DNA from 3 places in the Ferdinandcohnia sp. FSL W7-1320 genome. Region 2 is predicted to be linked to each of the others. Evidence: riboswitches for the same ligand, from Rfam matches in the RefSeq annotation. Region 2 holds a riboswitch; each other region holds the start of a gene.
What was found. A riboswitch is a leader RNA that binds a small molecule or an ion and turns the genes downstream of it on or off. The one in region 2 is predicted to bind lysine.

Region 1 (11,313 bases), 280 kb from region 2:
TGTTGATAACTGAGTTTGTAGTTTTACCAAAAATAATTCCAGGGCCTCCAGATGCCATAATAACAGCATCAGCAGGGAATGATTTAATTTCCATTGATTGAAGATTTTGCGCTACGACACCACGACAAATTCCTTCGTCATCTTGGATAATTCCTAAGAATTCCCAACCTTCGTATTTTGTAACTAATCCTGCTACTTCGTGACGTCGAACTTGCTCATCTAATGCATAAAGCAATTGTTGACCAGTTGTTGCACCAGCGAATGCAGTACGATGGTGTTGAGTTCCCCCGAAACGACGGAAATCAAGTAAACCTTCTGGTGTACGGTTAAACATAACACCCATACGGTCCATTAAGTGAATAATTCCAGGTGCTGCTTCACACATCGCCTTAACTGGCTTTTGGTTAGCTAAGAAGTCTCCACCATATACTGTATCATCAAAGTGGATCCACGGAGAATCCCCTTCACCTTTTGTATTAACTGCACCGTTTATCCCACCTTGTGCACAAACAGAGTGAGATCGTTTTACAGGTACGAGTGAAAATAAATCAACTTGTGTTCCTTCTTCAGCAGCCTTGATGGTAGCCATTAACCCAGCTAGTCCACCACCAACTACGATAACTTTTCCTTTACTCAAAGTTACTCACTCCCCAATAAAGAGATCGTTCAAATGTCATACTAGTGAACGGTCAAATTTTAAAAGATCAATTACGCATTGACATATTTGCGCCCGATTTTATCGAGCTTACTTGAAAATTTTCTTTGAAAAATTAAACGAATGCAAGGATTGTAGACACACCTACGTATGTTAACGCTATAAAAATAATCATTGTTACATATGTTGCAATTTTTTGAGAACGAGGAGTTACCGTTAATCCCCAACTTACTGCAAATGACCAAAGACCATTAGCAAAGTGGAAGATGGTAGAGATTATCCCAACTAGGTAGAATGTAATCATCCAAGGTGAACTCAAGATATTCTCCATCATATTAAAATTAACTTCCGCACCAAGAGCTGCGGCAATTCTTGTTTCCCATACATGCCATGCAACAAAAATTAGAGTAATTATACCGGACACACGTTGTAGTGCGAACATCCAGTTACGGAAAAAGCTATAATTGCTCACATTGTTTTTTGCTGTAAAGGCAATATAGAGACCGTAAATTGCATGAAATAATAATGGTAAATAAATAACAAAAATTTCTAAGAAAAGTTTAAACGGAAGACTTTCCATAAAGTGAGTAGCACCGTTATAAACCTCTTCTCCTCTTGTCGCAAAATTATTCACAACTAAATGCATCACTAAAAATAAACCTACAGGAATTACACCTAATAATGAATGAAGTCTGCGATTTAAAAATTCACGATTACCAGCCATACTTTAACCCCCCTTAGTAATTAAACGTGCCCACATGGCACTCCGTTATAATGTTTCATCCTGTATAATTATGTAAAAGGACGATATAAAAACTGACAACTGAAAACCTTTGCAGGAATCTACAAATTTATTTATTGTAGATAAATAGACAAATACTGCAACTGATTTTCTTTTATCAGTATAATGTAACAAATTCATTTTACTCCCATAAAGCAAGAGCGTCAAGGAAACAAGTCCACAATTTATTCATAAAAATAATAATAATTGTACACATATGATTGTAGTCATACGAAATAAAAATCAATTCTCCCTGACAAAAAGAAACAAAAAAATTCATGTTTTTCTTATACCCTCATGTTATATAATAAAGAATGGAGAAAGAGGGGAATGCAGTGAAGAACGTTAACATCAATGAACAAAATGTAAATACAAGTGAACAGTCTGTTCCCGTATTTGGGTACGAACTATTACGAGAAATTTTAATTCCTGATATTCTCGGGAAAGAAACGCCACAGATATTATATTGGGCTGGAAAAAATCTTGCCCGAAAATTCCCCTTACCTACGACGGAAGAAATCATTTCATTCTTTCACGATGCTGGATGGGGAGACCTTAAGGTAGAACGTTTGGATAAAAACTCCATTGAATTTCATTTGGAGGGTTCGATCGTAACTACTCGCTTTAAACGGAAAGATATTTGTACATTCCAGCTTGAATCTGGCTTTCTTGCCCAACAAATTCAACAACAGAAAAATCGAATCACCGAAAGCTTTGAACAACAAAAAAGAAGAGCACAAAAAATAATATTCACGGTAAAATGGGACCCAAAAGACATCACCGAAGAATAAAAGCCTGCACATTTCGTGCAGATTTTTTATTAGGCTGTTTTCGCAAACTTTGTTGTTTTTATATCGTTGACTTCCGCTTCAGGTGGACGCTTTTCGCGGGCGTGGCTTGAGCCTCCTCAACGAAATGTGGAGGCGGCTTGCACAGAAACGAGAAAATTGGCCGACTAAAGCGCCACGTCCTGTGCGTCGGAGACTCCGACAAAGAGGCGTATTTTGCCTCTGAGGGAGGAGTTGAAATTTCTCAGTTTCTAGCCGCTGAAACTGGACACGTCGCTACCGCTCCTGCGGGGTCTCAAGTCTCACGCTTTTCCCGCTGGACATTGAATTTGCTTCTTTGAAATAACCCACGCACGAAGAAATTGTGAATACATTTTCAAGGAGTCCCCACCTTACGCTCTAATCAACTAGTTTTGCCTTTATTATCAGAAAGCAATAATCTTTTTTAGAAAAGAGCCTTCTATTTAAAAAAAAGGGTGTCCAAATTCCTTTGAACCACCCATTTAACTAAAATTATAGTTTTACTTTCGCTCTTTCTTCTTCAACAGCAGCTAAATTAAATGAGTCATGCAAAGATTCAACTGCTCGAACCATATTGCCTTGTTCAAGAACTGTAGATACTTTAATTTCAGATGTACTTACCATTTTCACTTCAATATTTTCATTTGCAAGCACTTGGAACATATCAGCGGCTACACCTGGGTTTGAAACCATTCCAGAACCTACAATTGAAACCTTTGCTAATCCATCCTCATGTTCGATACTTTCATATTTCAATAAATCCTTGTTATTTTCTAAAACAGCAAGTGTGTCACGTAAATCAGGTGTTTTTACAGAGAATGAAATATTTGTATGATTATGATCTGTCATATTTTGAATAATGATATCTACATTTAAACCATTTTTTGCTAGTGTGCCAAATATAGTTGATAGTGTATGCAATTCATTTGGTAAACCTGATACTGTTACCCTTGTAATTTGGTCTTCAAAAGCAATTCCCCTAACAACAAGATTCTTTTCCATTGAAACTTCCTCCTCAATAATGGTTCCATTTTCTAGCTCTAAGCTTGAACGAACTTCAAGCGGCAATTCGAAGTTTTTCGCAAATTCCACTGCACGTGGGTGAAGTACTCCAGCACCAAGATTTGCAAGCTCCAGCATTTCATCATAAGAAATGGAATGAAGTTTTCGTGCAGTTGGAACTACGCGAGGATCAGTTGTGTATACACCTGTTACATCTGTGTAGATGTCACATTTATCCGCCTTTAACGCCGCTGCAAGTGCGACAGCAGTTGTATCGGAACCTCCACGACCAAGAGTAGTAATGTCGCCTGAACTGCTGACTCCTTGGAATCCAGCAACGACAACGATTTTTCCTTCTTTTAAGCTTTTATATACTCTTGATACCTCAATGTTTTCAATTCGGGCATTGCTATGTATTGCCTCTGTTTCAATACCAGCCTGCCAGCCTGTATACGAAACGGATTCATACCCTTTTTCTTGTAAAGCCATAGATAATAATGCAATTGTTACTTGTTCACCTGTACTTAACAACATATCCATCTCGCGCTTACTTGGCGCGCTTGTAATTTCATTAGCTAAGCTTACTAGCTGATCGGTTGTCTTCCCCATTGCCGAAACAACAACGACAACTTGATTTCCCGCTTGCACCTCTTGAATAACTCGACTTGCAACATTTTTAATTCTATCTGGTGACCCAACAGAGGTGCCTCCAAACTTTTGAACGATGATCCCCATGCCCTCAACCCTCTCTTAGAATAATAAAAAACAGCAATGAGAGATTCTCATTGCTGTGATATACGTAAACGTACTACGTGTCACTTCGTGAGATAGCCCTCCAAGATTCATCCATCTTGACAATCCTATGTCTCTTAAACATAAGACCAGCATAAAAAAGTATGAGCCTTTTTACACTTCGGCGAACTTTCCTTTTTGCAATGATCATTAGGGCTCATACCCCTCCAATTGCATACTGATAAAGATCGCACCTCTATCTTCACTTCAACGTATTGAAGTGTAATATTATATTATTAAGCATTATATCAGACTATTTTTATAATAGCAACGACTATTCTTTTAATTTTTCGTAAATTGCTTCAGCTGTTGGTCTAGGAATATTAGCTTTTAGGATATCCTCAACACTTGCTTCTCTCAACTTCTTGATAGAACCAAAGTGCTTTAATAGTGCTTTTTTACGTTTTTCCCCAACTCCAGGAATATCGTCGAGCACAGATTGAAATGCGTTTTTTCCACGGATTTGACGATGGAAGGTAATCGCAAAACGGTGAACCTCATCTTGAATTCGTTGTAGAAGATAAAATTCCTGACTATTTCTAGGTAGTTCTACAATCTCAGGTGGGTCTCCAATTAAGAGCTCGGACGTTCTGTGTTTATCATCCTTTGCAAGTCCTGCTAGTGGAATTTCTAAACCTAATTCATTTTCAAGAATATCCCTTACTGCAGCAAGATGACCTTTACCTCCGTCAATAATGATTAAATCTGGCAATGGAAGGTTCTCTTTTAATGCACGGCTATATCTCCTCCGAACAACCTCCCTCATCGATTCATAATCATCCGGACCTTGAACTGACTTAATTTTGTACTTTCGATATTCTTTTTTGTCAGGTTTTCCATCAGTAAACACAATCATGGCAGAAACAGGATCTGTTCCTTGAATATTTGAATTATCAAATGCTTCGATTCGATGAGGTGTATAAATCCCTAACTTCTGTCCTAAATTTTCAACAGCCTTAATTGTACGTTCTTCATCTCGTTCAATTAAAGCGAATTTTTCCTTTAGCGCAATTTTTGCATTTTTAGTAGCTAGGTCAATTAATTGTTTTTTCTTCCCTCTACTAGGCTGTTGAACAGCTACTTCTAATAATTGCTCAACAATGTGACGGTCTATCGAACTAGGAAGCAACACTTCCTTTGGTTTAAAATGATTATCTTTTAAATAAAATTGACCAAGGTAGGTTAAGAAGTCTTGTTCAGGCTCGTTATAAAAAGGAAATAAAGAAACATCCCGCTCTATTAATTTTCCTTGACGGATAAAAAAGACTTGAACACACATCCACCCCTTATCATAGGAATAACCAAATACATCACGATCAATAAAGTCTGTCATTGTCATCTTTTGCTTTTCCATTGTCGTTTCAATATTTGAGATTTGGTCACGGTATTCTTTTGCTCTCTCAAAATCGAGTTCTTCAGAGGCCTTTAACATTTTTTCAGTCAACTCGCCTTTGATTTCTTTATATCCACCATTTAAAAAGCGGATAATATCGTCTACCATTTTTTTATTGGTTTCATCGGTAACATCATTGACACAAGGGGCTAGACATTGACCGATATGATAATATAAACAAACCTTATCTGGTAATGTTGAACATTTTCTTAAAGGATATATCCGGTCTAATAGTTTTTTTGTTTCAGTTGCTGCTTGTACATTAGGATATGGTCCAAAATATTTTCCCTTATCCTTTTTTACTTTTCGAGTAATCAATAAGCGTGGATGTTTTTCAGCAGTAATTTTGATAAAAGGATACGTCTTGTCATCCTTTAACATGATATTGTATTTTGGATCATATTTTTTAATAAGATTGATCTCAAGAAGAAGTGCTTCAATATTTGAAGAAGTTACAATATATTCAAAGTCCTCAATCTCATTGACAAGCCTTAAGGTTTTACCATCGTGTGACCCTGTAAAATAAGATCGAACACGGTTTTTCAACACTTTCGCTTTACCCACATATATTACAGTACCTTGCCTGTCTTTCATTAAGTAACAACCAGGCTGGTCTGGTAAAATCGATAATTTTTCCTTAAGATGATCGTGCATAGTAATCACTCCATCTACTATAAAATCAATTCGTCTAAGTAATCTTTTCTTTTATTTTGACGTATCTTATATTGTAACATTTTTACGAAGAAGTTGTACGAGTAAAAATAGGAAGTCACTTAGAAATGAGTTCAAACAAAAAAAACAGCCTATTAAGGCTGTTTAAAATTTGGATTAATAGTGGTTTGCAAGTCTGTCAGCAAGAGCTTCTTTTGGTTGGTAACCGACTACTTTATCTACAACTTCACCGTTTTTAATTACAAGTAAAGTTGGGATGCTCATTACGCCAAACTTCGCTGCAGTTTCTTGGTTTTCATCTACATCGAGTTTCACGATTTTCACTTTGTCACCAATCTCAGTGTCTAATTCTTCTAGTACTGGAGCAATCATTTTACATGGTCCGCACCAAGGTGCCCAGAAGTCTGCAAGTACTAATCCATCTTTTGTTTCTGAATCGAAATTTTGGTCTGTTACATTTGTAATAGCCATTTTAACCCCTCCTAATAAGTAACAACATTGAAATTCTACCAAGAGTATACCATCTGAGATGTCATTTTACGAATGTTTTGCTTCAAAAAAAACAGTTAACTAATTTAGAAATGATAAGATTAAACACTGTACTTCATACATAGTCATCTTCCCCAACTTTTTAAGCTGTTATGTATGTAAATTAATAGAGGTTATAGACATTATTTTAAATGTAGCATATAAAAAAAGACGTCCAGAAGGACGTCTTTTTGCGTATTGCGGCGAGGACAGCACTCCACATAGTGCCTTGCCAAAAGGCGTGTCAACTCGACTTATGCAATTCAGCTCATCGCTTGATTAGTATACCATAAATTTTTCAAAGGTAAAATGGAAAAATCTCTATAAATTAATTTGACAACCTATTATGCATTTACTTTTAGTTTTTTGAACTCTTCAGTAAGCATTGGAACTACATCAAATAAGTCACCAACGATTCCATAGTCTGCAACCTTGAAGATGTTTGCTTCAGGGTCTTTGTTGATGGCTACGATTACTTTCGAGTTAGACATTCCTGCTAAGTGCTGGATTGCTCCTGAGATCCCACAAGCAATATATAGGTCTGGCGTAACAACCTTACCTGTTTGACCAATTTGTAGAGAGTAGTCACAATAATCAGCATCACATGCTCCACGCGATGCACCTACAGCACCACCAAGAACATTCGCTAATTCTTTTAATGGTTCAAAACCATCTGCACTCTTTACCCCACGGCCACCTGCAATTACAACTTTCGCTTCGGATAAATCTACACCTTCAGTTGCCTTACGCACAACTTCTTTTACAATTGTTCGTAAATCTTTAATTTCAACAGATAGTGATGAAACTTCACCAGTTCGTGATTCGTCTTTTTCAAGTGGTGTAATATTGTTAGGACGTACGGTTGCAAAGATTAAACCATCTGTCACAATTTTCTTTTCAAATGCTTTTCCTGAATAGATTGGACGAGTAAAGACAATATTTCCACCTGCAGCCTCAATTGCTGTTACGTCTGAGATTAGACCAGAATTCAATTTACTCGCAATTTTAGGTGAAAGGTCTTTACCTAATGATGTGTGACCAAAAACTAAAGCTTCTGGTGACTCAGCATCAATTGCTGCAAGAATGGCTTGCGAGAAGCCGTCTGGTGTATATGATGCTAATTTTGCATCTTCAACCGTTACAACTCGGTCTGCTCCGTAATGAATTAAATCATTTGTTAGCGCACCTACAGATTCACCAACTAACACGGCTACAACCTCGCCGCCTTCTGCTACAATTTTACCCGCTGCAATTGCTTCAAAAGATACGTTTCGTAAAGCACCATCACGTGTTTCTCCTAGAACTACTACTTTTCTTGACATTATGCGTAACCCCCTAGATTCGCCTTAGTAAAATTTTGAAATCGCATACAAGATTACCCGAAAACTTATACCACCTTAGCTTCGTTATGAAGGAGTGAAACTAACTCTTTTACCTGATCTTCTAAATCGCCTTCAAGTACACGTCCAGCCTCTTTTTTTGGTGGAAGATAGATTTCAATTGTTTTTGTTTTTGCTTGTACATCATCTTCTTCCAAATCTAGATCATCTAACTCAAGCTCATCAAGCGGCTTTTTCTTCGCTTTCATAATTCCAGGTAAAGATGGATAGCGTGGTTCATTCAACCCTTGTTGACATGTAACAAGTAATGGTAAAGTCGTTTCAATAACTTCAGAGTCACCCTCAACGTCTCTTACTACTGTTACTGTAGAACCATCGATATCAAGTTTTGTAATTGTCGTTACATAAGGAATATCTAGAATTTCTGCTACACGCGGGCCAACTTGACCTGAACCACCATCAATTGCAACATTTCCGCCTAAAATAATATCGGCTTCTTTATCTTTTAGGTATTCAGCCAAAATTTTTGCAGTTGTGAACTGGTCTCCTTCTTCTAGGTCATCTTCTGTATTAATCAAAACTGCTTTATCAGCACCCATTGCTAAAGCGGTGCGTAACTCTTTATCAGCTTCATCAGTTGTGGCAACTGTGACAACAGTTACTTCGCCACCATGCGCATCACGGAGTTGGATTGCTTCTTCAACCGCATATTCATCATAAGGGTTAATAATAAATTCAGCCCCATCTTCACTGATTTGTCCATTGCTTACTACAATTTTTTCTTCAGTATCAAATGTCCTTTTCAAAATAACAAAGATGTTCATGAGTTTCCCTCCTAAAGGTATTGTGCAATTTCTTGTAAACTATTAATTTTCTTCAAATCTAGTATTATTTCCCTTTAAATGTCGGCGAACGTTTTTCTATGAAGGCTGATATTCCTTCTTGTCCATCCTCTGAAATGAACATTTCTCCAAATAAAACCGCTTCTCTTTTGACAGTTTCTATATATTGTTCATTTTTCATTGAATTTAATAATTCAATGGTCGCTTGTATAGATAAAGGGCTTTTTTGAGCGATCTTCCTAGCAATTGTCATTGTTTCTTCGTGAAGATTTTCTTCCGGGAAAGCTTGATTTGCTAATCCGCACTGTACAGCCTCATCACCGCTAATTGGGTCACTTGTCCAAAGCATTTGAGCAGCTTTAGCAACACCAACATATCGAGGCAAGCGTGCTGTCCCAGCAAATCCAGGGATTAGTCCAAGCTGTAGCTCAGGTAACCCGAGTTTTGCCTTATTGCTAACGAGGCGGAAATGGCAAGCCATTGCCAGTTCAAGACCGCCACCTAAGGCAGCACCGTGAATACTAGCTATAATAGGTTTTGGGAATCGTTCCATTCTTTCGAATAGAGATTGCCCTTGTCTTGCAAGATTTGAAAATTCTTCACCAGAGTTTATGGTTGTAAACTCTTTTATATCAGCCCCTGCAGAGAAAAAGCGACCTTCCCCATGGATTACTAGAACTCTTACATTATCATCCTTCTCAATGTCATCTAGTAAACTTGTAAGCTCTTTCAAAACAGCAGTTGATAATGCGTTCGCTGGAGGTCGATTAATGCTAATAGTAGCAATGTACTCAGCAATCTTTACTTTAAAAAACTCCATCTGCATCCCTCCTAATTAAGAATATGTATGTAACACACCTCAATCAAATGCGCCTCGGCGTATTTGAGCCCGATTTTTAGGTCCACAGGAAGTGGGTCATTAAGACGTTGCCACAGGATGTGGCGTTGTTCTTAGTCTTTAAACTTATTTTATTGCTCGAAAAGTTTCGTTTGAAAAATCGTGGCATCCGCCGGAGGCTTTTAACTTTATTCAGCCAAGGTTTGACTCCTCAATTAGATTGTTTACCCTTTTACACTATGCTACCACTTAAAATGTTATGAGAAACCCGCTGAATAAAGTTAAGAATTACTAGATGTGTGTCAATCCACAACCATTTACTAATAGAGCATGGACTTCTTTTGCCAAGGATGGCAAGTCATATTTTTGTTCGTTCATGACCCAAGTGGTTGCAGTTTCATCGATTGAGCCGAATATCATCTGTCTTGCTAAACGGACATCCAGGGCTGGATTAAACTCACCATTTTCTTTCCCAAATTGAATGATGGAATCGATGGTTCCTAAATACCCTTTAAGTACTTCATTAATCCGATGACGTAATTCTTTATTTGATTGTCTTAATTCAAGCTGAGTTACGGTTGCAAGATGATGATCAGCTGCTAAAAGTTCGAAATGTTTTTCTACCAATGTTAATAACTTCTCTGCCGCACTCGATTTTCCTGCTATTTCAGCTTCAATTTTTTCAATAAATTCGCCCATTTTTTCGTGGAATAAAGATACAAGAATATCTTCTTTGTTTTTAAAATATAGATATATTGTTCCGTCTGCCACGCCTGCTTGCTTAGCAATTCTTGAGACTTGAGATTGATGATACCCATTCTCCGCGATAACAACTACCGCTGCGTCTATGATTTGCTTATATTTTGGTTTTGTATTTTTCAAGTTCTTACGTCCTTTCAGAAAAATGAATGAATAGTCATTCATATTTCTATAATAAAACCTAATCAATATACTGTCAAGATTATCTTCTTAATTTCTCATTTGCTCTATTAAGGTAAAGAAAAAGAGCCACAGGCTCATATCATGGCTCCTCACTGATGTTAACGCTAATGATGTATTTAGAGCTGATCGATCCTACTTTGCTTAATTAATTTTTGTTAGTTTTTCCTTTTCCTCTTCAACTAATACCCTGCGCAAAACTTTGCCTACAATGGTCTTCGGTAATTCTTTTCTAAATTCATATACTCTTGGAACTTTATATGCTGCTAAATGTTTTCGACAATGTTTATCAAGCTCTTCCTCTGTGAGTTGTTGGCCATCTTTTAAGACGACATAAGCCTTAACTGTTTCCCCACGATACGGGTCTGGAATCCCTGCGACGACAGCCTCTTGTACTTTTTCATGTTCAAACAATACTTCCTCAATTTCTCTGGGATAAACATTAAATCCGCCAGCAATTATCATATCTTTTTTGCGGTCCACCACATAGAAATATCCATCTTCATCCATGTAGCCTAAGTCTCCTGTTAGTAACCAACCATCACGTAATGTATTTTCAGTTTCTTCAGGCTTATTCCAATATCCTTTCATAACTTGAGGACCTTTTACGACGATTTCTCCAATTTCCCCTATATCTGCAGGTTCACCTGTTTCCATTGAAAGCACCGTAGCATCTGTATCCGGCCATGGTAATCCAATACTTCCATTCACGCGATGTCCCC
Region 2 (11,313 bases):
TTACCTCTATAATACAGAAGAAGAAATTGATAAACTAGTTGAAGGACTCATAAAAACAAAGGAGTATTTCAGCAATGGATTCTAGAATAAACCTTGATACCTTGTACCGACAAGTAATAATGGATCATTATAAAAAGCCAAGAAATCGAGGAGTTATCCAAGATGGGGCATTAACAATTGATATGAATAACCCAACCTGTGGAGACCGAATTCATCTTACATTAAAAGTTGATGATGGAGTCGTTCAAGATGCTAAATTCGATGGAGAAGGTTGTTCCATTTCAATGTCATCCGCATCAATGATGACTCAAGCGATTAAAGGCAGAAAAATTGAAGATGCATTAAAAATGTCACAAATCTTCTCAGAAATGATGCTAGGAAAAGAATATGATGATAGCATTGATTTAGGAGACATTGAAGCACTTCAGGGCGTTTCAAAATTCCCAGCACGTATTAAATGTGCGACATTAGCTTGGAAGGCAATGGAAAAGGGATTTAAGAACGAACAAAATGAATCGTGATTGATTTCTCCTAACATTTTGTTATGAGGATTCCTCACATAGAATGGAGTGAAGTAGAATGGCAAAGAAAATGCCTGAAATTGGCGATTATAAATATGGCTTTGCAGATAAAGACGTTTCCATCTTCCGTTCAGAACGTGGTTTAACAAAGGAAATTGTTGAAGAAATCTCACGCATGAAAGAAGAGCCTCAGTGGATGTTAGACTTCCGTCTTAAATCCTTAGAGCATTTTTACAACATGCCTATGCCACAATGGGGTGGAGACCTTAATAGCTTAAACTTTGATGAGATTACGTATTACGTAAAACCATCTGAGAAATCCGAAAAGTCATGGGACGAAGTTCCTGAAGAAATTAAAGCAACTTTTGATAAGTTAGGTATTCCTGAAGCTGAACAAAAATATCTTGCTGGTGTTTCAGCCCAGTACGAATCAGAGGTTGTATACCATAATATGAAGGAAGACCTGGAAGAACTAGGAATTGTATTTAAGGATACAGATTCTGCTCTTAAAGAGAATGAAGATATTTTCCGTGAGCACTGGGCAAAGGTTATTCCTCCAACTGATAACAAGTTCGCGGCATTGAACTCAGCAGTTTGGTCTGGTGGATCATTTATCTACGTACCACCAGGTGTTAAGGTTGATACACCACTTCAAGCATATTTCCGTATCAACTCTGAAAACATGGGGCAATTCGAGCGTACATTAATTATTGTTGATGAGGGTGCAAGCGTACATTATGTTGAAGGATGTACTGCTCCTGTTTATACAACAAACTCACTACACAGTGCTGTTGTTGAAATCATCATTAAAAAAGATGCGTACTGCCGTTATACAACTATTCAAAACTGGGCTAACAACGTGTATAACCTAGTTACAAAACGTGCAGTTTGTGATGCGAATGCAACAATGGAATGGATCGATGGTAACATTGGTTCAAAATTAACAATGAAATATCCAGCTGTTATCCTTCGTGGTGAAGGAGCGCGTGGTATGACTCTTTCCATTGCAATTGCTGGTAAAGGTCAACACCAGGATGCGGGTGCGAAAATGACTCACCTTGCTCCAAATACGTCTTCTACTATCGTATCGAAGTCTATTGCTAAACACGGTGGTAAAGTAACATACCGTGGTATTGTACACTTCGGACGTAGAGCACATGGAGCACGTTCTAATATCGAATGTGATACGTTAATCATGGATAATCAGTCGACATCTGATACAATTCCATATAATGAAATTTTAAATGACAATATTTCATTAGAGCATGAAGCTAAGGTATCTAAAGTATCTGAAGAACAACTATTCTATCTAATGAGCCGTGGTATTTCTGAGCAAGAAGCTACTGAAATGATCGTAATGGGCTTTATCGAGCCATTTACTAAAGAGCTTCCAATGGAATATGCTGTTGAAATGAACCGCTTAATCAAATTCGAAATGGAAGGTTCTATCGGTTAATAAGAAAACTTGCAATAACTCGTTTGAGATACTCTCAAGCGAGTTATTTTTGTACATAATCGTAATAGGAGGTGACTCCATGATTTATATTGGTGTAACTGGCTGGGGTGACCACGATAGTCTATATACAGCAGGAACTACACCCAGTGATAAACTAAAAGAATATGCTGGTCACTTTCCAATTGTCGAGGTGGATGCGTCTTTCTATGCCATTCAGCCTAAACGTAATGTGGAAAAATGGCTGAGAGACACACCTGAATCTTTTCAATTCATTGTTAAAGCTTATCAGGGGATGACAGGTCATCAACGTGGAGAAATTCCATTTGAATCAAAGGAAGACATGTTTGATGCTTTTCGTTTGTCACTGGAACCTTATCAACAAGCAAATAAGCTTGCCATGGTTTTATTTCAATTTCCTCCATGGTATGATTGTAATCGAGAAAATGTAGACTACTTAAGGTGGTGCAAGCAACAGATGGGAGAAATTTCCTGTAGCGCTTGAATTCCGCCATCAATCATGGTTTTCACCACAACTAAAAAAACAAACATTACAATTTATGGAACAGGAAGGCTGGATTCATAGTATTTGCGATGAGCCACAGGCAGGCCAAGGGTCAATTCCGACAGTCCTCCATCCAACCGATAAACTAAAAACGCTCGTACGTTTCCATGGCAGAAATGTTCATGGCTGGACAAAGCCAAAACAAGGCAATTGGCGTGATGTGCGTTATTTATATAAGTATAATAAAGAAGAGCTAGAAGAATGGATCCACCATGTGCAGAAACTTAATCAATCAAGTGAGACCATCTACGTATTGTTTAATAACAATTCAGGTGGGGATGCGGCAGACAATGCTAAACAATTTATTGATATGCTCGGAATCGAATATAGAGGTTTAGCGCCGAGGCAATTAGACTTTTTTAGCTAGTAAAAACTATACTAAATTTAAATTGAAATACAAAAGTGAAGTACCTAAAGAAGAAGTCCATAGCATTTTAAACAGGCAAAAAGGAGGTGTAGGGATTGATTGAAACCGTACATATTTATCATACAAACGATCTCCATAGCCATTTTGACCGATGGCCTAAAATCACAAAATATATCACAGAAATGAGAAAACTTCATCAGGCTAACAATGAGGAAATGCTCTTAATTGATATTGGTGACCATATTGATCGCTTTCATCCAATTTCAGAAGCATCCCATGGCAAATTGAATGTGCAGCTCTTAAACCAACTTCAATACGATTATGCTACTATCGGTAACAACGAAGGAATTACGATGTCTTATGAACATCTGGATTCTTTATATGAAGAGGCAGAATTTAAGGTCTTGCTTGCAAATCTATTCGACCGAAATGGGAAGTTACCTAACTGGGCAGATCCTTACCATATTCATGTCTTGCCAAGTGGATTTAGGATAGGAATCATCGGTTTAACGGTTCATTATATGGGGCTATATAAGCTGCTCGGCTGGAACGTCAAAGATCCTTTTGTTATCCTACAAGAAACAATCAATGAATTAAAAGACAAAACAGATATGATGCTTCTGATGTCCCATTTAGGAATCAATGAGGATGAGCAAATTGCAAGAGATTTCCCAGATGTTGATGTGCTACTTGGTGGGCACACACATCATCTTTTAGAAAATGGAAAGAGAATCAATAACACACTTCTATGCTGTGCGCAAAAATACGGGAATTATATTGGACATGTTACTCTTAAAATTGATACTGAGCACAAAAAGCTCATTGAAAGTGCTGCAAGTGTAATCCCTACGAAATCACTGTCAGAAAGTAAGGAAACAACTGAAATCCTTTCAGAGTACATGGCAAAAAGTATACACACCTTACAAAATGATGTTATTGCAGAAATTGACCAACCACTTCTAAGTGATTGGTTTGCGGAAAACTCATTTTCCAAGCTTTTAGCTGAGGTCCTTCGCGAATGGTGTGCAGGAGACATATCGATGGTGAACTCAGGGCTATTGCTTGACTCGCTTCCACCAGGAAAGGTAACAAGAGAAGACTTGCATCGAATTTGCCCACATCCTATTAATCCATGTAAGGTCTGGGTTAAGGGCGATGAACTGAAGGAAATTATTTTACAAGCAAACACAAAGGAAATGGAAAACCTCCATATTAAGGGTCTAGGATTCCGTGGAAAGGTAATGGGCAAAATGGTATATGACGGCGTAGAGCTTTACACTACAAAGCTTTCGGATGGATTAGATCACATTACCGATATTAAAATCAATGGGGAGGACCTCGATCCTGACAAAACGTATTCAATTGCTACCATTGATATGTTCACATTCGGTTCACTCTTTCCTGTCATACGGGATGCAAAGGATAAAAAATACTATATGCCAGAATTCTTACGAGATCTTTTAGCTGAAAAATTAAAAAACAATTAGCAAAACGTACTAAAGATACTTAGTCAAAAGGATTAGAGAAAGATAGGTCTATGACTAGTACTATTTCAAACACAAATCACTTTCCCGTTACATAAATTAGTTAGGGAAAGGAGTGTGCTAGGAATGGTCTCAATGACACCAATCGTAATTGATAATCATCAATTTACAGCCATTACCGTTAACCTGCCTAAGACAAATTTTATGGCAGTCACGAATGAAAATGGCTATATTATGTGCGGAGCTCTCGATGTTGCATTATTAAACGAAAAACTTAAAGAACGAGGCATTATTGCTGGTAGGGCAGTTGGTGTTCGTACAATCGAGCAATTACTGGAAGCCCCTCTTGAATCAATTACAATTGAAGCCGAAAACCGAGGCATTACAGTAGGCATGAAAGGCAGAGACGCCCTACTAAAAATGATCTAAAATTAACCTGAGAAGGTATACCATATAAAAGAACGTGGCATCACTTGAACATTGTCGAACAAAATAGTTATCGTACATCCCTCCTTACTTGCATACACATAGCTTGTAAGGGGGGATTTTCGTTTGGGAAAGTATAGAGCTCGTCTACAACCAAGAAGGAAAGGGCCCTTGCCTTTCCGTTACGTCTTCTTATTAACATTCGTATTTTTTATTCTCTCAACTGTTATTGGTTTATTCATTATTAACAAAGCGATAGAGCCCGCACTCATGGCATATGCTGAAAATGAAACGAAGAAGGTTGCTGCCACAGTTATTAAAAACGCTATTAACCAACAATTAAACGAGGAAGAATTGGTCCAAGAGGATTTAAGTATTGTGCAAACAGATGAAAATGGGAAAGTGATTAGTTACAATACTCAGGTCGTCAATAAAATGGCGACAAAGACACTCGGAAATATTGAGCGGTACTTAAAGTATGTAAATGAAGGTGAAATTAATAAACTTGAATATCCTGATTTAGAAATTGAAACGGATGATGCCAGTGGACAAACGGGCTTTGTTTTTAAAGTACCCCTTGGGGAAGCAACCAATAATGCCCTCTTAGGAAACTTAGGTCCACAAATACCAATTCGTTTTCATATGATTGGATTTGGAGAAACTACGCCACAAGGAAGAATTGATGAGTGGGGGATTAATAATGGGTGGTTTCAATATAATGTTCTTGCGACAGTGACGATGCAGGTTATTTTACCTTTCTCAACAGGAGAGGTTGAAATTGAAACAATTATCCCTGTAATCAATCAAAACATTTTACATGATGTTCCAGACTTCTATAATAATGGTGGGGATTCATCTCCTTCGATAGAGATACCGACAAATTAGTAAAAAATACTATACTAGAATAGTTGAATCTAAGTGAAAAATCAGATATACTAGCGATGGAATTAATAAAAATGAATACACCACCTTATCTGATCGATGAGGTAGAGGTGCAGAAAATAAGAGTAAACTATGTGAGGATGACAACGTAGATCATAGTTGAAAGGATTTTTTGCCGAAGCAAAAATAAACACGTCAATGTTATTTTTGTTGGGGTTGCCTTGAAAAAGGGTAACACTGTCATTATAGAAATGATCTATAATGGAGGGCTACTGATCGTGATGGAGGATAACATAACATTACAGAGAGTAATGATAGTTATTTTCTATCATACTCTCTTTTTGTCTTCTAAAGAGTATCTTCTTTCACCACGCCCTCCAAAATAACACTTGGAGGAATCACATATCATGTCTGGAACAATATATTCAATTATCCCACCGATCATTGCGCTTCTCATGGTTGTTTTAACAAGAAGGGTTTTACTATCACTTGGAGTCGGCATTGTTTCGGCTGCATTCATATTACATGGAAATGTACTAACGAATGAAGGAGTCGGAGCTTGGCTACAAGACGTTTTACTCACTATCTGGAATAGCATTAAAGGAGTCTTCGTTTCAGAAGGCGAACTTAATACATGGAATGTATATATCATATTGTTTTTATTCTTATTAGGAGTTATTACTGCCTTTATCTCCATCTCTGGCGGTAGCCGTGCTTTTGGTGAATGGGCGCAAACAAAAGTAAGAACGAGAACGGGTGCACAGCTTTTAGCAGCTGTTTTAGGTGTTATTATTTTTATTGATGATTATTTTAATGCCTTGGCTGTTGGACAAGTAAGTAGACCAATTACAGACCGAAATAAAGTTTCACGTGCAAAGCTAGCCTATATTATTGATTCAACATCCGCACCAATTTGTGTTGTCTCACCAATTTCTAGCTGGGGTGCTTATATTATTGCAATCTTGGCACCTATCTTAGTAACACATGGTGTATCGGAGTTTTCTCCGTTATCTGCATTTATTCGAATGATTCCGTTAAACCTTTATGTACTCGTTTCGATTTTAATGGTAATAGCTGTAGCCATTTTTAATATTAATTTTGGTAGTATGAAAACCCATGAAAATCGTGCATTAACAACAGGGGAAGTAACAGACCCTGAAAAACCGGTATTAGGGGAATTAAAACAGGAATTACCTCAAAGTGAGAAAGGTACTGTTGGTGATTTGGTTTGGCCGATTATTGCATTAGTCGTCGGTACGGTTGGTTCCTTATTATGGACAGGCTATAGAGCTTCTGAAGGTAATATAACCATTTTTACAATTTTTGAAAATACGGATGTAACAGGATCTCTATTATCTGGTGGAATCCTAGGTATTCTTGTAACACTTATTTTATTCTTTGTTCAGGTTTATGCAAAAAAAGCTTTAAACATTGGACTTCTTCCTAAGGGAATTGTTGAAGGGATAAAATCAATGCTCCCAGCTGTATACATTTTACTATTTGCTTGGGTAATTGTTGACTTGATTGGACAAATTGAAACAGGTAAATATCTAGCGAGCCTCGTAGAAAGGTCTAATTTAAATATTGCATTTTTACCGGTCATATTATTTGTTGTAGCCGGCTTTATGGCATTTGCGACAGGGACGTCTTGGGGAACTTTTGGAATGATGCTTCCGATTGCAGGAGACATTGTAGCGGCATCAGATATTAATTTACTACTTCCTGCCTTAGCTGCTGTCCTAGCGGGTTCCGTGTTTGGTGATCATTGTTCACCAATATCAGATACAACTATTCTGTCCTCCACTGGAGCTGGAAGCCATCATATTGATCATGTAATGACACAGTTACCATATGCCATCACTTCCGCCGTTATCGCTATAATCGGATATATAGTACTAGGTCTTACAGGCAATACCTTATTAGGAGTGCTTACTACTTTACTGTTATTTGTTATTTTTGTTTTCACTATGAAAAACAGACAAAACGCATAGAATTACTATTCAAATGGTAACAATCAAACTTAACTAGTATATAAGAGACAAAGGGAATTAGAACCTTTGTCTCTTTTTTTTTTAAAAGTATATTTCATTTTAAAATAACTTTTGACATAGAGATAAAGACTGGCTATACTAATAAATAGATTATAGAAAATAATCTGAAAATAGAAAAATTTCCAACTTCAGTCTAGTGCTAAAGGGCTAATACGGTAACGGGCTAAAGTGGAAAAGGGGAGGTTTGTTTTATGGATAATCGTCCACAGTGGGGGACGCGGGCAGGCTTCGTAATGGCTGCAATCGGTTCTGCGGTTGGTTTAGGTAATATATGGAGATTTCCATATGTTGCTTACGAAAATGGAGGAGGCGCATTCTTTCTACCATACCTATTTGCGATTTTAACAGCTGGTATACCAATCCTAATTCTCGAATTTACAATCGGACAAAAGTTTAGAGGATCAGCACCTTTGTCATTTTTCCGTTTAAATAAAAAGTTAGAATGGCTTGGGTGGTGGCAGGTATTAATTTCTTTCGTTATCGCCACCTATTATGCAGTTATTATCGCATGGGCAATTTCGTATACATTCTTTTCATTTAATAAAGCGTGGGGAGAAGATACAGGAGGATTCTTATTCTCTAAGTACTTACATTTAGCTGAAACTCCAGGAGAAGTTGGAGCGCCAGTACTTGGGGTTTTTGGGCCTTTAGTCGTTGTTTGGGCTATTACACTATTTATCCTATTTAAAGGCGTGAAAAAGGGGATTGAAAAAGCGAATAAGATTTTCATTCCTACACTATTAGTTATTTTTACGATTATCGTTATTCGTGCAGTAACACTTGAAGGAGCAAGCACGGGTCTAAATTCATTCTTCCAACCTAACTGGGATAAAATTATGTCTGGAGAGGTTTGGGTAGCGGCATACGGGCACATTTTCTTTAGTTTATCAATTGGTTTTGCAATTATGATTACTTATGCAAGTTATTTACCTAAAAAGTCCGATGTAGTAAACAATGCATTTATTACCGGTTTTGCAAACTCAGGTTTTGAACTATTAGCAGGTATCGGGGTATTCGCGGCATTAGGCTTTATGGCAGCACAAGCGAATGTACCTGTAGAAGAAGTAGCTAGTGCAGGTGTTGGTCTAGCATTTGCGGTCTTCCCGCAAATTATTAACCAAATGCCATTTGGCGAATTTTTCGGAGCGCTTTTCTTCTTGTCATTAGTATTTGCCGGATTAACGTCATTAATTTCGATTTGTGAAGTGTTCATTGCTGCAGTTCAAGACAAATTTAATCTTACACGTAACAAGGCAGTCATATATGGTGCAGGGTTAGCATCACTTATTTCAATCCTATATTCTACAAATGGAGGCTTATACTTCCTAGATGTAGTTGACTACTTCATTAACCAATTTGGTATTGCTGTTGCCGGTTTAGTTGAAGTAATACTTATTGCTTGGGTATTCAAGCAAATGAATCCATTACAAGCACATGCAAATGCGATTTCCGATATTCGTGCAGGTGGTTGGTGGAAGATTTGTTTAGGCGTAATTACACCAGTCGTTTTAGGATATATGATGTTTGACTTATTCAAGCAAAATATCCTTCAACAATTTGACAATGCAACTGGAAACTATGAAGGGTATGCAACTTCATTTATACTCTTCCCAGGTGTTTTCATTGCAGCAGGAGTCATTATATTAGGGATTGTGTTTTCACTTAAAAAGTGGGGAAGTGCAGCTTTAAATGACAACTACTCTTCTGGTAGTGACAAGGAGGTAGGACTATGACCGGTGGAGCAATTGCGATGATGATCATTGGGATGGTTATCTTATGGGGAGGATTAGTAGCAAGTATTGCACATGCTGCTAAAAAGGCTAAACAAGCGAAACAAGGTTAAAGAAATAATTATAAAAAGAGGGTCAAAATAGAACGGAGAAAGGCTGTGGTGAAAAATTTCCACAGCCTTTAATCATTTACGTTTTCTGGCTTGTCTTTCTGATCTTTCCCAAGCCCTTAGATGCGGATATGGATCAAAGGACCATTCTGTATACCCGTTGTCTTTGTACATTCCGTAGTGAAGATGTGGAGGGAACTTTCCGGCAGTTCCTGGTGGTCCATAGCCAGAACTTCCAACAGAGCCAATCACTGTACCAGGTTCAACAACTTGCCCGATTGCTATATCCTTCGCAAATCCATTTAAGTGAGCAAAGTAATGGTACGTATTATTAACATCGCGGATACCGATACGCCATCCACCAAAACGGTTCCAACCTTTCATTTCGATGACCCCATATGAGGTTGCCCTTACCGGTGTTCCGTAGCTTGCAAAGATGTCAGTGCCTTCATGCATTCTACGACCTCCCCAGCCACGCGCATCTCCCCAAGTATTTTTATAGCTGTGATTATAGCCAAGAGGAACCGGAAAGGCGTGTTTATCTAAATCAAGTGTGCCATATGTTGAATAGATTTTAGCAATTCCCGTAATCAGTGAAACCGATTTGTCCCGTTTGTAATAATCCCATAAACCGATTCTGATATTATCAGGATCAGTCCCGTACGCTAAAATTTGCTCTGAAATCGTAAGTAGGATATCCTCATCATTCGTTTGATCTGCAACTCCATCCCCGTTACCATCAAGACCTATTCCTCCAAAAAGTTGAATACTATAAGGGTTCGAATCATTTGGATTTGGGTTTAAAGCCCCCGCCCAAGTCTCTGGTTTAATATAAATTCCAATTAACCCGGTTTCTTTCGGAATATCTTTTCGGGAACGACGGATGCTTCTTTCATACTGGTCAATAGCCGCATAATAGTACCAAGGAATCTGTGTTACTGTTTCCATCTTTGTATAGAGGTTCATTCGTTCCTGAAAAACTTTTTGTTGATCCTCATTTGCACTTGCATCCAAAGGCATACACATTAAAAGTAAGCAAATAACAACAACTATACCAAGTTTTCTGTTCACGCACGCAAATCTCCTTTCACTAAAATAACACAAGGAAGTATTGTTTTAAAAAGGCATCTATAGGCATTTAATAAGTCGAATTTGTCTAATTTGAATTAAATAAAAATGTCTCTTCCTTGTTAGTTTGTTAAATCATCTCATTTTCATAATCACTAATTGTTGGAAGCTAAAAAATACAAATAAATCGAATACTTGGATTCTTAAAGTAGTTAGGAGTATAATAGGGATAGCCTTTGCAATGGAGTGATGAAGTATGTCAAAAAAACAAGAATATCTTCGAAAGCCGGAATGGCTAAAAATAAAACTGAATACGAATGAAAGCTACACTGGCTTAAAGAAAATGATGAGAGAGAAGCAATTACATACCGTTTGTGAGGAAGCTAAATGTCCTAATATTCACGAATGTTGGGCTGTAAGAAAAACAGCTACTTTTATGATTCTTGGGGACACTTGTACTCGCGCTTGCCGCTTTTGCGCGGTTAAGACAGGCCTTCCAAATGAATTGGATTGGGCAGAACCAGAGCGGGTAGCTGATTCTGTCGCAATGATGGGATTAAAGCATGTTGTTATTACAACAGTTGCTCGTGACGATTTGAAGGACGGTGGAGCTGCGGTATTTGCAGAAACAGTACGTGCAATTCGTAGAAAGAATC
Region 3 (11,313 bases), 540 kb from region 2:
AAAGGCAGGTAAGGATTCACCAAAACCCATTCCATAGAAACTCGAACAGCTAAATATTCCATTAAAAGTGATTGTTCTTGTTGAGATTGTTGAGAACGCCAAAGCATCATGCCTGCCCAGCCAGGCAAAGATAGCAAATGACTCTCAAGGTAATCTTGTATCTCTGAACGAGGAATTTTAAAAGCAGATAAAACGACTTCCAACGCCGTCTCTGCATCTTGTGGCCAGTTTCTAAACATTTTGCGTTGGTTTTTACGCAATGAAGGGTCATGCTGTATAAGGCTTTGCCAAGTTCGATAAAATCCATCTTCATGTTTCGGTATTGACCACCCCGCTTGGGAGTCATCCAGATATAACTTACACCATTTAATAACATGATGATCTAGCACTTCCGTTAAATTTCTACCATCCTTGGGCTCTATCTTCATGCTTAAGGGCTGTCTCGGAATACTCTCGTAAAGTTCTATATTTCGTTTTTTTGAATCCTCTATAAAGTTTTTTACCTCTAGTGATGATAAGGGATTTGCAGACATCGCATCCAAATTTAGAGAAAACCGGCAATAACGTTCAGCCTCTTCCCGAGGTATTTTAAGAGAATGTGAGTTTAGCCAGTGCTGCAAACCTATTTCTAAAAAACCTTCATCGATTTCCCCGCGATTTTTAGCCGATAGGATCATAGATGTACTAGGGTATATTTCTACATTTCGGATGTTCTTTAACCAGTTAGCAACATCTTCAAATTTTAAATCTTCCAGTCCCACCCATGGGTGACGAGCTGCAAACGTTGAAATAGGTCCAAGTGGTGCTATTACTCTACTTGCTGAAGAAACTAACGATTTAATATCAATCTCTGTATCAATTTCTTTTAGCTGTTGTATGTTTATTTCTTTTTGTAATGTAGAGGATAACATCACACCAACAACCTCCTTGTGAAAGTGATTATTTTAGATAGCTTGGATGGCTTTCGGTAGACTTCATCTCTCCTTCTCCAAATTTTATAAACCAAAGAAAAAGTACTGCGGAAAAGGAGGATGTAGGATAACGGGAAGCGATCGCGCCCATTACACTACCAAATATTAATAGACAAACGACAATGAACACAATCGGCATAGGCAGTTGAAGACTTTGAAAAACAGGTGTATATAACCATTCTTTAAAAAAACTATGTAAAAGTAAGTAGACAGTTGCTGATCCTCCCAAAAGGAAAAGACCAGCCACTCTATCAATTCTTCCTTTACAATAAACAATTAACTGCATCCAAGAAAATGATAAGGACCATCCTACTATCAAAGCAGTCACAATGTCATAAGGTCCACTAGAGGACATCCTCCAATAAGCAATCCCAGTAAGTAAACCTAATCCATAACCAGCGAAAATCCACAAAATAGACGATCTTTTAGTATGATTAGAAGAGACTTCAATCCGGCGTATTGCCGAACCAGCCTGTAAAAAAAGAGTAGCCTTAAAAATACCATGTAATATGAGGTGGAGAATGGCTGCCGAATAAGCACCTAAAGCACATTGAATAAGCATAAAACCCATTTGCGCAATTGTAGAACCCACCAATTGACGTTTATAATCAACCTGTACCAAACTTATGCCACTACCGATTAAGACAGAAATACTTGAGAGAACAAGTAATAAAATCTGAGCTTTATCCCCATTAAACAACGGTGAGAAACGTGTTAGTATAATTCCGCCTGCATTTACAATCCCAGCATGCATAATTGCAGAAACGGGTGTAGGAGCCACAACAGACTCAATTAACCATTTATGGAATGGCCATTGGGCTGCTGGAATGATTACAGCCAAAACCAATAATAGATTTATTCCTGTTTTTTCCCATGTACCGATATGTGTCAGACTATCATTGGCCAAGATTAGAGTTAGCTTCCAGCTGCCCGTGATTTGAGACAACCAAATGATAGCAAATAGAAGAGCCAGCCAACTACCTGCAAATACCTGAGCAGAGAGTCTTGTTGCTACTCTCGTTACCTTCCACTCCCTCTTTATACTTATAAGAATCGTTAACCCAATAAGAGTAATCCCCCAACAACCGGCCAACAATCGAAGGTCATTACTTAACCAGGAAACAGAAGCCGTACCTGTTATAAGTGTGAAGAATGCAAAGTATTTTCGGTAAGAACGGTCTCCTAGTAAATACCTTACAGAAAAACGTTGGATGACAATCCCTATCGTCAGAACAAAACATGCCATAAGCCAAGCTAATGAATCCAAGTGCAAGGGGCCAACATTGTGATTCATATTGTTCATTAATAGAATCAATAATGACACCAAAGCAGGCAATGAAATGATCCCGATGTGGACCCGCACAAAACCTAGGGGCACCCGTTTAGATAGGAATACGAATCCACTTACCACAGATAAAAAAAGTGCGATAAAAAATAAGGTAAGTAGTATGGATATGCTATTCGAAATCATAAAACTTCCCTCCGTCAAAATGGACCGAACTTAAATAGTAATTAAATAAAAAAACCGAGAACTAGTACCAGTCGTAGTAACCACTGATACTTGTTCTCGGTCTATTTTTAACTGACTAATAAAGTCTTTTAAAAATCTCCCTAAACTAATTTTTTCTCTAAATCATTAAATAACTTAAACACGATAACTCGTTCTCCAGTACGAGTACTTAAATCAGTATGAAAACTTTTTACTTCTTCCCCAGTGATGGTTAAAATAATTTCTTTTAATCCATCCAAACCAGATTCAACTAACCCTGACCGAGTATGTTTGATTGATAGCATGCCATCCTTTGTTTGACAAACAGCATATTCCGCAGGAGTTAATATACCTTGTAAATAAACGATTATCATATCACGGAGAATATCTGTTTTAACGGAAACAGATCCACGCCCCAAAAAATCCTTTTCCCAATGAGTAATCGCTTTGCTAATTTCTGATTCGATGGACCCTTTTGTTTTCTTCAAGTAAATTCCCCCCAAACAAAAAAAACGGTATATTTCCAGACTATTCCCTCTAAGTCTAAAAATATACCGATTTGTCTTATTCTGTACTTCTAAATACAAAAAGATTGCTTCTTCATTCTACCAATTCTACATTAATAAAATGCTAAAGCTCTTTATTATTATTCAGAAGGTAAATAATATCACTCGGTTATTAATCTAAGTAATAATTTAATTGAAAATGATCAACTTGTCAATATTAAATTGACAGAGGATTGATTCTATTTATTTTTAGCTGCTTATACGATTGTACGTTTTAAGAATTCTCTAGTACGAGCTTGTGTCGGATTATTGAAGATGTGCTCTGGACTTCCTTCTTCAGCAATAACACCCTTATCCATAAATACAACTCGATCTGATACTTCTTTTGCAAATTCCATTTCGTGCGTTACGATTAACATCGTAAGACCAGACTCAGCGAGTTCCTTCATGACTTTTAGGACTTCTCCTACCATTTCTGGATCAAGTGCTGATGTTGGCTCATCAAATAACATCACATCTGGTTCCATCGAAAGTGCTCTTGCAATCGCTACACGTTGCTTTTGCCCACCGGATAACTGCTTTGGCTTAGCGTTAATGTATTTATCCATACCAACAACTTTTAAGTATTTCATCGCTACTCTTTCCGCTTCTTCCTTCGTGCGTTTCAATACTTTTATTTGCCCTACTACACAATTGCTTAGGACATTATGATTATTGAAAAGATTAAATTGTTGGAAGACCATTCCTAAATGTCTTCGGTAGGTAGCGACATCATGCTTGTTATCCAAAATATTTTCACCTTGATAGATAATTTGCCCACCGCTAGGTCTTTCTAATAGATTAATACAACGAAGAAGAGTTGATTTACCGGATCCGGAGGAACCGATGATGGAGACAACTTCTCCTTTATTCACCGAGAAATCAATATCCCTTAATACTTCATGAGTGCCAAAGGATTTGCTTAAATGTTGAATATCAATAACCTTTTCCATGTTCTCTCCTCCTTCTTCCTATTGTTGTTGATTAACTTGTATCGGTCGATCGTTCCCAATCATCGTATAATTATCAGAGCCATCTAATTTTCTTTCAAAGTATAATAGAATTCTTGTAACAATGAAGGTCATCACAAAATAAATCATACATGCTACGAAAAACGATTCAAAATATCTAAAGTTATTGCCTGATATCGATTTTGTCACGAAATATAATTCTGTCACTGAAATCACGTTCAGAACGGAGGTATCTTTAATATTAATCACAAATTGATTACCTGTTGCAGGTAGAATATTACGTATAACCTGTGGTAAGACAACGTTCCACATCGTTTGGAAATGATTCATTCCAATTGCATGTGCTGCTTCAAACTGTCCTTTATCAATCGAAACAATCCCACCACGAACATACTCAGCCATATATGCCCCTGTATTGATTGAGACAACAATGATCGCTGCAACAAAAACATTCATATCTATCCCAAATGCTAACGCAGAACCATAATAGATAACCATTGCTTGTACAATCATCGGTGTTCCACGGAAGAATTCAATATAGATGGAGAGGATGGCATTAATGACTTTTAAAAATATTTTGTTCACACCACGTTCGGGCATTGGAATTGTACGGATAACTCCTGCTAGCAATCCAATCATTGCCCCAAAGACCGTCCCGATAAGAGCGATCAAGAGTGTTAAACCCGCACCACGAAGGAACATTGGCCAGTTTTCGATAATTATTTTAATGACCCACTCAAAACTCATTTCTTCTCCTCCTTAGCCCTATATAACCGACTGTATGTTGATATACAGTCGGTTCCCTGTATTTATTATTCTGCTGCTGGTTGATTTTGAATAGCCGAATCCATAATGCTTGTACGTTCTTCTTCTGAGATACCTGATAAAATCTCATTGATTTTTTCTGTTAATTCGCTGCCCTTTTGAAGTCCGACAGCAATTGCTGTATCATCTTCTGAAGTTTCAAATCCATCTTCAAATTCCACCATTACAAAATTTTCATTAGCAGATGAAGCACTAATACCCTCTGGACGTTCTGACACGTAACCATCAATCATTCCTGATTCAAGTGCTACTCTCATTGCTGGGAAGTTGTCCATCGCCGTTTTCTTTTCGACACCTTCAATTTGGTCGATTACTGTATAGTGGAATGTATTTAATTGAGCAGTAATTTTTGCTCCTTTAAAATCTTGGATAGAAGTAGCACCTTCATAAGTGCTGCCTTTTTTCACAACCATAACTAAATTTGAAGTATAGTAATTATCCGAAAAATCGATTGTTTCTTTTCGTTCTGCTGTTGGTGACATACCAGCTATGATTGCATCAATTTTGCCTGATGTTAAAGCTGGTACAAGACCATCCCACTCTGTTTTTACAATCACTAATTCTTTACCTAAACCTTCAGCTACTTTTTTTGCAATTTCCACATCATATCCGCCTGCATACTCTGCAGAACCGTCTATTTTTACTGCACCATTGGAATCATCATTTTGAGTCCAGTTAAACGGTGCATATCCAGCTTCAAGACCTACCTTAAATGTATTATCTTCTGATGAACCAGAATCCGAACTATTACTTGTTCCACACCCTGCTAATAATAGAATGGTAGAAATGATTAAAACGAAAAATATTGTTAATTTGCTTCTCATGCTGTTTCTCCTCCGTATTCTTATAAATTTCGACAAAAAAACGACCTGAGATATACTCAGGTCGCAGTAAATTTGCCCTAAGGTCCTCTCTTTTATCTCAATTGAGATAGCACAACTCAATAAACTGGGGGTTTATTGAGACAGTCCTGCAGCTATTAACTGCAGACCCAGCATGTAATATTGAGGGTATTACAAACTTCGGCGACATTTCCTTCTCCCTAGCATCACTGTTTCCTCAAACTCCACTAAAGACTGTTAAATATCGCGCCTCTACCTCACTAGTAAAAGTGAGGCCTTATTTAATTGTGTTTTTATACTACAATAGTAACTACTAATCAGTCAACTACTAATTATTAGAAAATCCAGTAACTACTGTTTTAACATGGGATATATAAAAAAATAAGCCATCTATATCGTGTTCTTGTTATAAGAAATGGACAAAATATACATTGTAATCACATATAAAAGAGGTTACTATACCGAGAGTATGTACATAATGTTAAAAATACACCAGGAGGTTACATATGCAATATGCTCTTTCAGTTTTAGGTATTTTTGTTGTTTTGTTTTTGGCTTGGTTGGCAAGTTCCAACCGAAAAGAGGTAAAATATAAACCGATTCTCATCATGATTGTCATCCAAATTATTTTATCAATATTACTATTAAATACTAGATTTGGTTTCATTATCATCCAGGGGATTTCTGCTTTTTTTAATAAACTGCTTGAATATGCAGGCGAAGGGATTTCCTTTGTGTTTGGCGGAATGGCGAACGATGGAGAGGCTCCATTCTTTTTAACTGTATTGCTTCCAATCGTATTTATTTCAGTATTAATCGGAATTCTCCAGTATCTGAAAATTTTACCATTCATTATGAATGGGATTGGATGGTTATTAAGTAAAGTAAACGGGATGGGTAGACTTGAATCATATAATGCAGTTGCTTCATTGATGGTCGGGCAATCGGAAGTTTTCATCACACTAAAAAAGCAATTAGGTATGCTATCCAAACAACGGTTGTATACCCTATGTGCTTCCGCGATGTCAACAGTTTCAATGTCCATTGTCGGCGCTTATATGACAATGCTAAAGCCAGAATATGTTGTCACAGCTGTAATGTTAAATTTATTTGGCGGGTTTATTATCGCTTCTATCGTTAATCCGTACGAAGTAAATCCAGATGAGGATATGATCGAAATCCGCGATCAAAAAAAACAATCATTCTTTGAAATGATTGGAGAATATATCCTTGATGGATTCAAGGTTGCAGTTATTGTCGGTGCCATGTTAATTGGTTTTATTGCTTTAATGGCAGCAATCAATCATGTATTTGAACTAGTATTCACCATTTCATTCCAAACGCTATTAGGTTACCTTTTTTCTCCAATTGCTCTTATTATGGGGATTCCTTTATCAGAAGCAGTTAGTGCCGGAGGAATTATGGCGACAAAACTCGTGACAAATGAGTTTGTTGCGATGATGGATTTATCTGGAGGAAATCACCAATTTAGTGAACGGACACTTGGTATTCTGTCTGTATTCCTTGTTTCCTTTGCTAATTTCTCATCAATCGGGATTATTACCGGGGCGGTGAAAAGTCTCAATGAAGAGCAAGGGAATGTCGTTGCTGGTTTTGGTTTGAAACTTTTATATGGTGCCACACTAGTAAGCATACTTTCAGGTATTATTGTTAGTTTCGTTTTATAAATAACAACGTCTAAAAAAGAAAAAAAGGAACCTTCTCAGTTTCAAGTGGGTTCCTTTTTTGGTTTTTCCGATTTCGGTTTTGAAGGTTTCTACTTAGCAAATTTATTCAACTAATGGCTGATTCTGCCGGAAACGTTAACTTATTCTGATTGGCTGGAGACCCTGCTGAATAAGTTAAAAGGTCGGTCCTATTCTCCAAATTCCAAAGTCGTTTTGCTTCAAAATTTCTGATTTTGTCAGTTTTCCTGACGAGACAGATTTAATTTCATCAAAGATAGATTGTCCAACTGTTTGAACAGTCTCTTTACCTTCAATAATTGTTCCAGCATTCAAATCCATATTATCTCTCATACTATTAAACATTGGTGTGTTTGTTGAAATTTTAATAACAGGAGCAATCGGTGAACCCGTTGGCGTACCACGACCAGTTGTAAAGAGAACTACCTGTGCACCTCCCGCAACCATTCCTGTAAGCTGTTCGATGTCCTGCCCTGGAGTATCCATCCAGACAAGTCCCTTTTTAGTTGGAATCTCTGCATAGTCAACCAGTTCTTGAAGCGGACTGGTGCCAGACTTTGTAGCTGCACCAAGTGACTTTTCCTCAAGTGAACTTAACCCTCCAGCGATATTTCCTGGCGTAGGGTTACCAGTGCGGATATCAATCCCCATCATAAGCGCACGACCTTCTGCCTGCTTAATCTTTTCATATACTCGTCTGGAAGTATGGTCATCAACCGCTCGGTTCGCAAGTAAATGTTCGGCACCGATTAATTCTGTCGTTTCTGCAAGGATTGCTGTTCCGCCTGCTTTTACAATTAAATCACTCACATGGCCAACCGCAGGGTTCGCAGATAAGCCAGAACATGCATCCGAACCACCACATTCCGTTCCAATGATCAATTCACTAACATGACAAGGTTCCCTCATAATTGCAGAGGCATCCTGAACCATCTTTGCTGCAACTTTGGCTGCGTTAGCGATCGTTTGCAAGGTGCCTCCATTTTCCTGGATGGAAACAGTCTCAACTGGCTTTCCGCTTTTAGCAATCTCTTCTGCTACACTTCTTGCTTGATGTGTTTCACAGCCTAAACCTAGCACGACTACGCCATACACATTTGGATTAAGGCCAACACCAACATAGGTTCGGAAGGTTTGATCATAATCCACTCCAACCTGTGTACAGCCATGTTGATGAATAAAACTAACAGTCCCATGTACAAGCTGAGTAACTTGGTATGCAGCTTGGGTCGCACAGGTGATAGTTGGAAGAATCAATACATGATTACGAACCCCAACTTTTCCATCCGGACGTCTATACCCCATAAAATATTCTTGATTATTCATTTATATCCCCCCTACCTCGTGTTCCTTCAAGATTGTGTACATGGACATGCTCTCCTACCTCAATATCGCATGAAGCAACACCTATGATTTCACCGTATTTATAAATCTTTTCACCCTTTTTAATAGAATCAACGGCAAATTTGTGCCCAAAGGGAATGGAGTGTACGAGTTGTACATCAATTTTCCTATCACCATACGAAGCAGTAACAAAGATATTAGCCTCTAAATCTACTAAAACGGTCGCAACATTATCTCTCTCATTCATTAATACAGCCGAAAAACTTTGAGACATGACTTAGCCCTCCTATTAATCCTCAGAATCAACATACGGTATAGTTAATGGCCCTAACGGTAGTACCGCTACAGACATGTCTTTCCCATACTTTTCTTTAAGCTGTTCTAACGTTTGTTCAATATTGTGTGTTGGCTTCAGCATTGCCTGTGTCACTTGCTCATCTGTAAGTAGTGAATACACATAAACATCAGCCCACACTTGAATTACGGCCTGCTTTTGCACTTGCCACTGATCAAATGTTTTAAACTCTGGGTCATTGATCATGTCTAGGATTTCTTGTGGAGACTTGGCCATTTTTAAGATATCCCCGTAATTCCCATGGCTTGGAAGCCCATCAGAACATTCTGAAGCGATAATGATCGCTCCCCCTTTTTTCACAATTTTATGAGCAGCACTCATACCTTTTACAGCCTGGTACAGATTCTGATCGAGTGGATAGCCAGAATTTGAGGTTATGACGACATCAAAGCGCTGTTCACATTTCGTCATTGCGTGTTCTTTTGCATACGCACAACCTTTGTCATGGGCGGCAATTAATTCCCCAGCAAACACATTTGTAATCTGCTTATCACGATTCAAAGTGACATTCAGCATAAAATGAGGTTTACACATCATGTTAATTTCCCTTGTCATCTCCTGAAGAGGGTTATTCACCATATTTCCCCATGTTGCTAACGGATCACCAATCATCCGTGCATTATGGAAGGTCATAATCGTTTCAATTCCTGCGATCCCTGGCATGATTCCTTTTGGTCCACCTGAAAAGCCAGCAAAAAAGTGAGGCTCGATAAAACCGGTTACAATTCGAAAATCTGCTTCAACATATTCTTTGTTTAAATAAACGTCACAACCAAATTTACTATGCCCTACTTTGACAAGTGTTTCCTTATCATGACAACGATTATTAATAATCCGAACGTTATCAACAACCCATTGCCCTAGCATTTGAACGAACTCTTCTTCCGTTTGATCACGATGCGTTCCCGTTCCATTAATAATCACAAAGTTTTCAAGCGGAACATGGTTTAATTCCTTAATTAAAGCCGGAACAAGTTTTTCATTAGGCGTTGGCCGTGTAATGTCACTAATGACGATAGCTACTTTATCGGTTGCTTTCACCATTTCTGCTAAAGGAGGTGATCCAATAGGATTCTTGAGGGCTTCTTGTAATGCTCCCATTTCATCCTCAAGACCTGAGGGGTTTTGTGGTTCTAAAATAAGAGCATCATCCGGGACATTAATTGTTAAACTTTCTTTTCCATAAAGTAATGTTGTTTGCATTTTTTTCTCCCTTTCAACTCATGATGTTTTTAATAAATAACCACCCCTAGCCTCTTAAATGGCCAGGGGTGGAGCGTATTTGCTGCCCGATTTTTAGGCCCACAGGAAGTGGGTCATAAAGACGTTGCCACAGGACGTGGCGTTCTTAGTCTTTGAACTTACTGTCTCGAAAAACTACCTTTGAAAAATCGTGGCATCCGCCGGAGGCTATAACTTTATTCAGTTAGGGTCTGAACCCCAAATGATTGGTTCCTTTTATAACATTAATCGAAACACTCATAGGAGTGGGGACTTCTTCTGAATAAAGTTATACTGGTACTCCAGGGTCTTTTGGTGCTCCTGGGTTTTCCAGTTTTGCATCAATGCCTTTACTTCTTTGGTATTTATCCATTAGTATAACAGCAATTGGACAAAGAATGGCCGTCGTTAATACAGATATTGATATTTGCATCGTTGCTATGTTCGCAATATCCTGATAGGCTTGAGCTTCAGCAGCGCTCATCATACCAGAACCAGCTGCAACAGTCGCAGCCGCTGCAATTGCTGCCGGTGTACCTACAGCATTACCCGCTGTAGACGCTTCAGCCACCGGGGCAATTTGACTTTTCTCTCTAAACAGCTTAAACACGAGAATACCCGTTAATCCTGTTAATACGGTTGTCATAATTCCTAGAAGTAATCCAGCGCCAACAACGCTAGGGTTGAAGAATGTCATAAAGTTCATTCCTGCACCAAGTGCAAATGCAAAGAATGGAACCGGTAAGATTTCTCCTGGAGCCAAAAATTCACGAATTTCAGGGTCAAGATTCCCTAGGAGCATTCCTAGAGCAATCGGTAATAATACTGCGATAAAAGAAATAATTGGGAATTTGGAACCTAATAGGCCCAGTGACATTAAAGTAAAAAACGGTCCATCGTTTAATGATAGGACAGATACAGCACCTACATCCGACCTGTTTCCATATTGACCTGTTAAGGCAGCATACATCCCACCGTTACCATTTGTCATTGCAGCAATGATTGCCAATGTCGATAAACCAAGTAAACCATTCATAGGATCAA

Region 1: linked by a shared signal. The riboswitch ahead of NST91_RS07895 (aspartate kinase) and the one ahead of NST91_RS06455 (Na+/H+ antiporter NhaC family protein) in region 2 are both predicted to bind lysine.
Region 3: linked by a shared signal. The riboswitch ahead of NST91_RS03650 (transporter substrate-binding domain-containing protein) and the one ahead of NST91_RS06455 (Na+/H+ antiporter NhaC family protein) in region 2 are both predicted to bind lysine.

What each region holds. Positions count from the first base shown of each region.
Region 1 is NZ_JBBPAM010000001.1:1,561,313-1,572,625, reverse strand. It holds gene sdhA (succinate dehydrogenase flavoprotein subunit) at 1-637, opposite strand, end outside; gene NST91_RS07905 (succinate dehydrogenase cytochrome b558 subunit) at 771-1,379, opposite strand; gene NST91_RS07900 (YslB family protein) at 1,772-2,227, shown strand; gene NST91_RS07895 (aspartate kinase) at 2,738-3,982, opposite strand; lysine riboswitch at 4,068-4,246, opposite strand; gene uvrC (excinuclease ABC subunit UvrC) at 4,314-6,086, opposite strand; gene trxA (thioredoxin) at 6,261-6,575, opposite strand; gene NST91_RS07880 (electron transfer flavoprotein subunit alpha/FixB family protein) at 6,977-7,954, opposite strand; gene NST91_RS07875 (electron transfer flavoprotein subunit beta/FixA family protein) at 8,020-8,796, opposite strand; gene NST91_RS07870 (enoyl-CoA hydratase) at 8,861-9,634, opposite strand; gene fadR (fatty acid metabolism transcriptional regulator FadR) at 9,944-10,534, opposite strand; gene NST91_RS07860 (long-chain-fatty-acid--CoA ligase) at 10,736-11,313, opposite strand, start outside.
Region 2 is NZ_JBBPAM010000001.1:1,279,376-1,290,688, forward strand. It holds gene NST91_RS06420 (cysteine desulfurase) at 1-85, shown strand, start outside; gene sufU (Fe-S cluster assembly sulfur transfer protein SufU) at 75-521, shown strand; gene sufB (Fe-S cluster assembly protein SufB) at 580-1,977, shown strand; partial or broken gene NST91_RS06435 (DUF72 domain-containing protein) at 2,057-2,906, shown strand; gene NST91_RS06440 (bifunctional metallophosphatase/5'-nucleotidase) at 3,002-4,393, shown strand; gene NST91_RS06445 (DUF1805 domain-containing protein) at 4,517-4,819, shown strand; gene yunB (sporulation protein YunB) at 4,943-5,701, shown strand; lysine riboswitch at 5,796-5,978, shown strand; gene NST91_RS06455 (Na+/H+ antiporter NhaC family protein) at 6,106-7,689, shown strand; gene NST91_RS06460 (sodium-dependent transporter) at 7,941-9,482, shown strand; gene NST91_RS06465 (methionine/alanine import family NSS transporter small subunit) at 9,479-9,592, shown strand; gene NST91_RS06470 (peptidoglycan DD-metalloendopeptidase family protein) at 9,665-10,615, opposite strand; gene lipA (lipoyl synthase) at 10,914-11,313, shown strand, end outside.
Region 3 is NZ_JBBPAM010000001.1:743,283-754,595, reverse strand. It holds gene NST91_RS03675 (DUF2309 domain-containing protein) at 1-914, opposite strand, end outside; gene NST91_RS03670 (NADH dehydrogenase subunit 5) at 940-2,442, opposite strand; gene NST91_RS03665 (Na-translocating system protein MpsC family protein) at 2,583-2,948, opposite strand; gene NST91_RS03660 (amino acid ABC transporter ATP-binding protein) at 3,224-3,958, opposite strand; gene NST91_RS03655 (amino acid ABC transporter permease) at 3,977-4,723, opposite strand; gene NST91_RS03650 (transporter substrate-binding domain-containing protein) at 4,789-5,625, opposite strand; lysine riboswitch at 5,725-5,906, opposite strand; gene NST91_RS03645 (NupC/NupG family nucleoside CNT transporter) at 6,150-7,331, shown strand; gene NST91_RS03640 (UxaA family hydrolase) at 7,506-8,675, opposite strand; gene NST91_RS03635 (UxaA family hydrolase) at 8,668-8,967, opposite strand; gene larA (nickel-dependent lactate racemase) at 8,983-10,251, opposite strand; gene NST91_RS03625 (2-keto-3-deoxygluconate permease) at 10,559-11,313, opposite strand, start outside.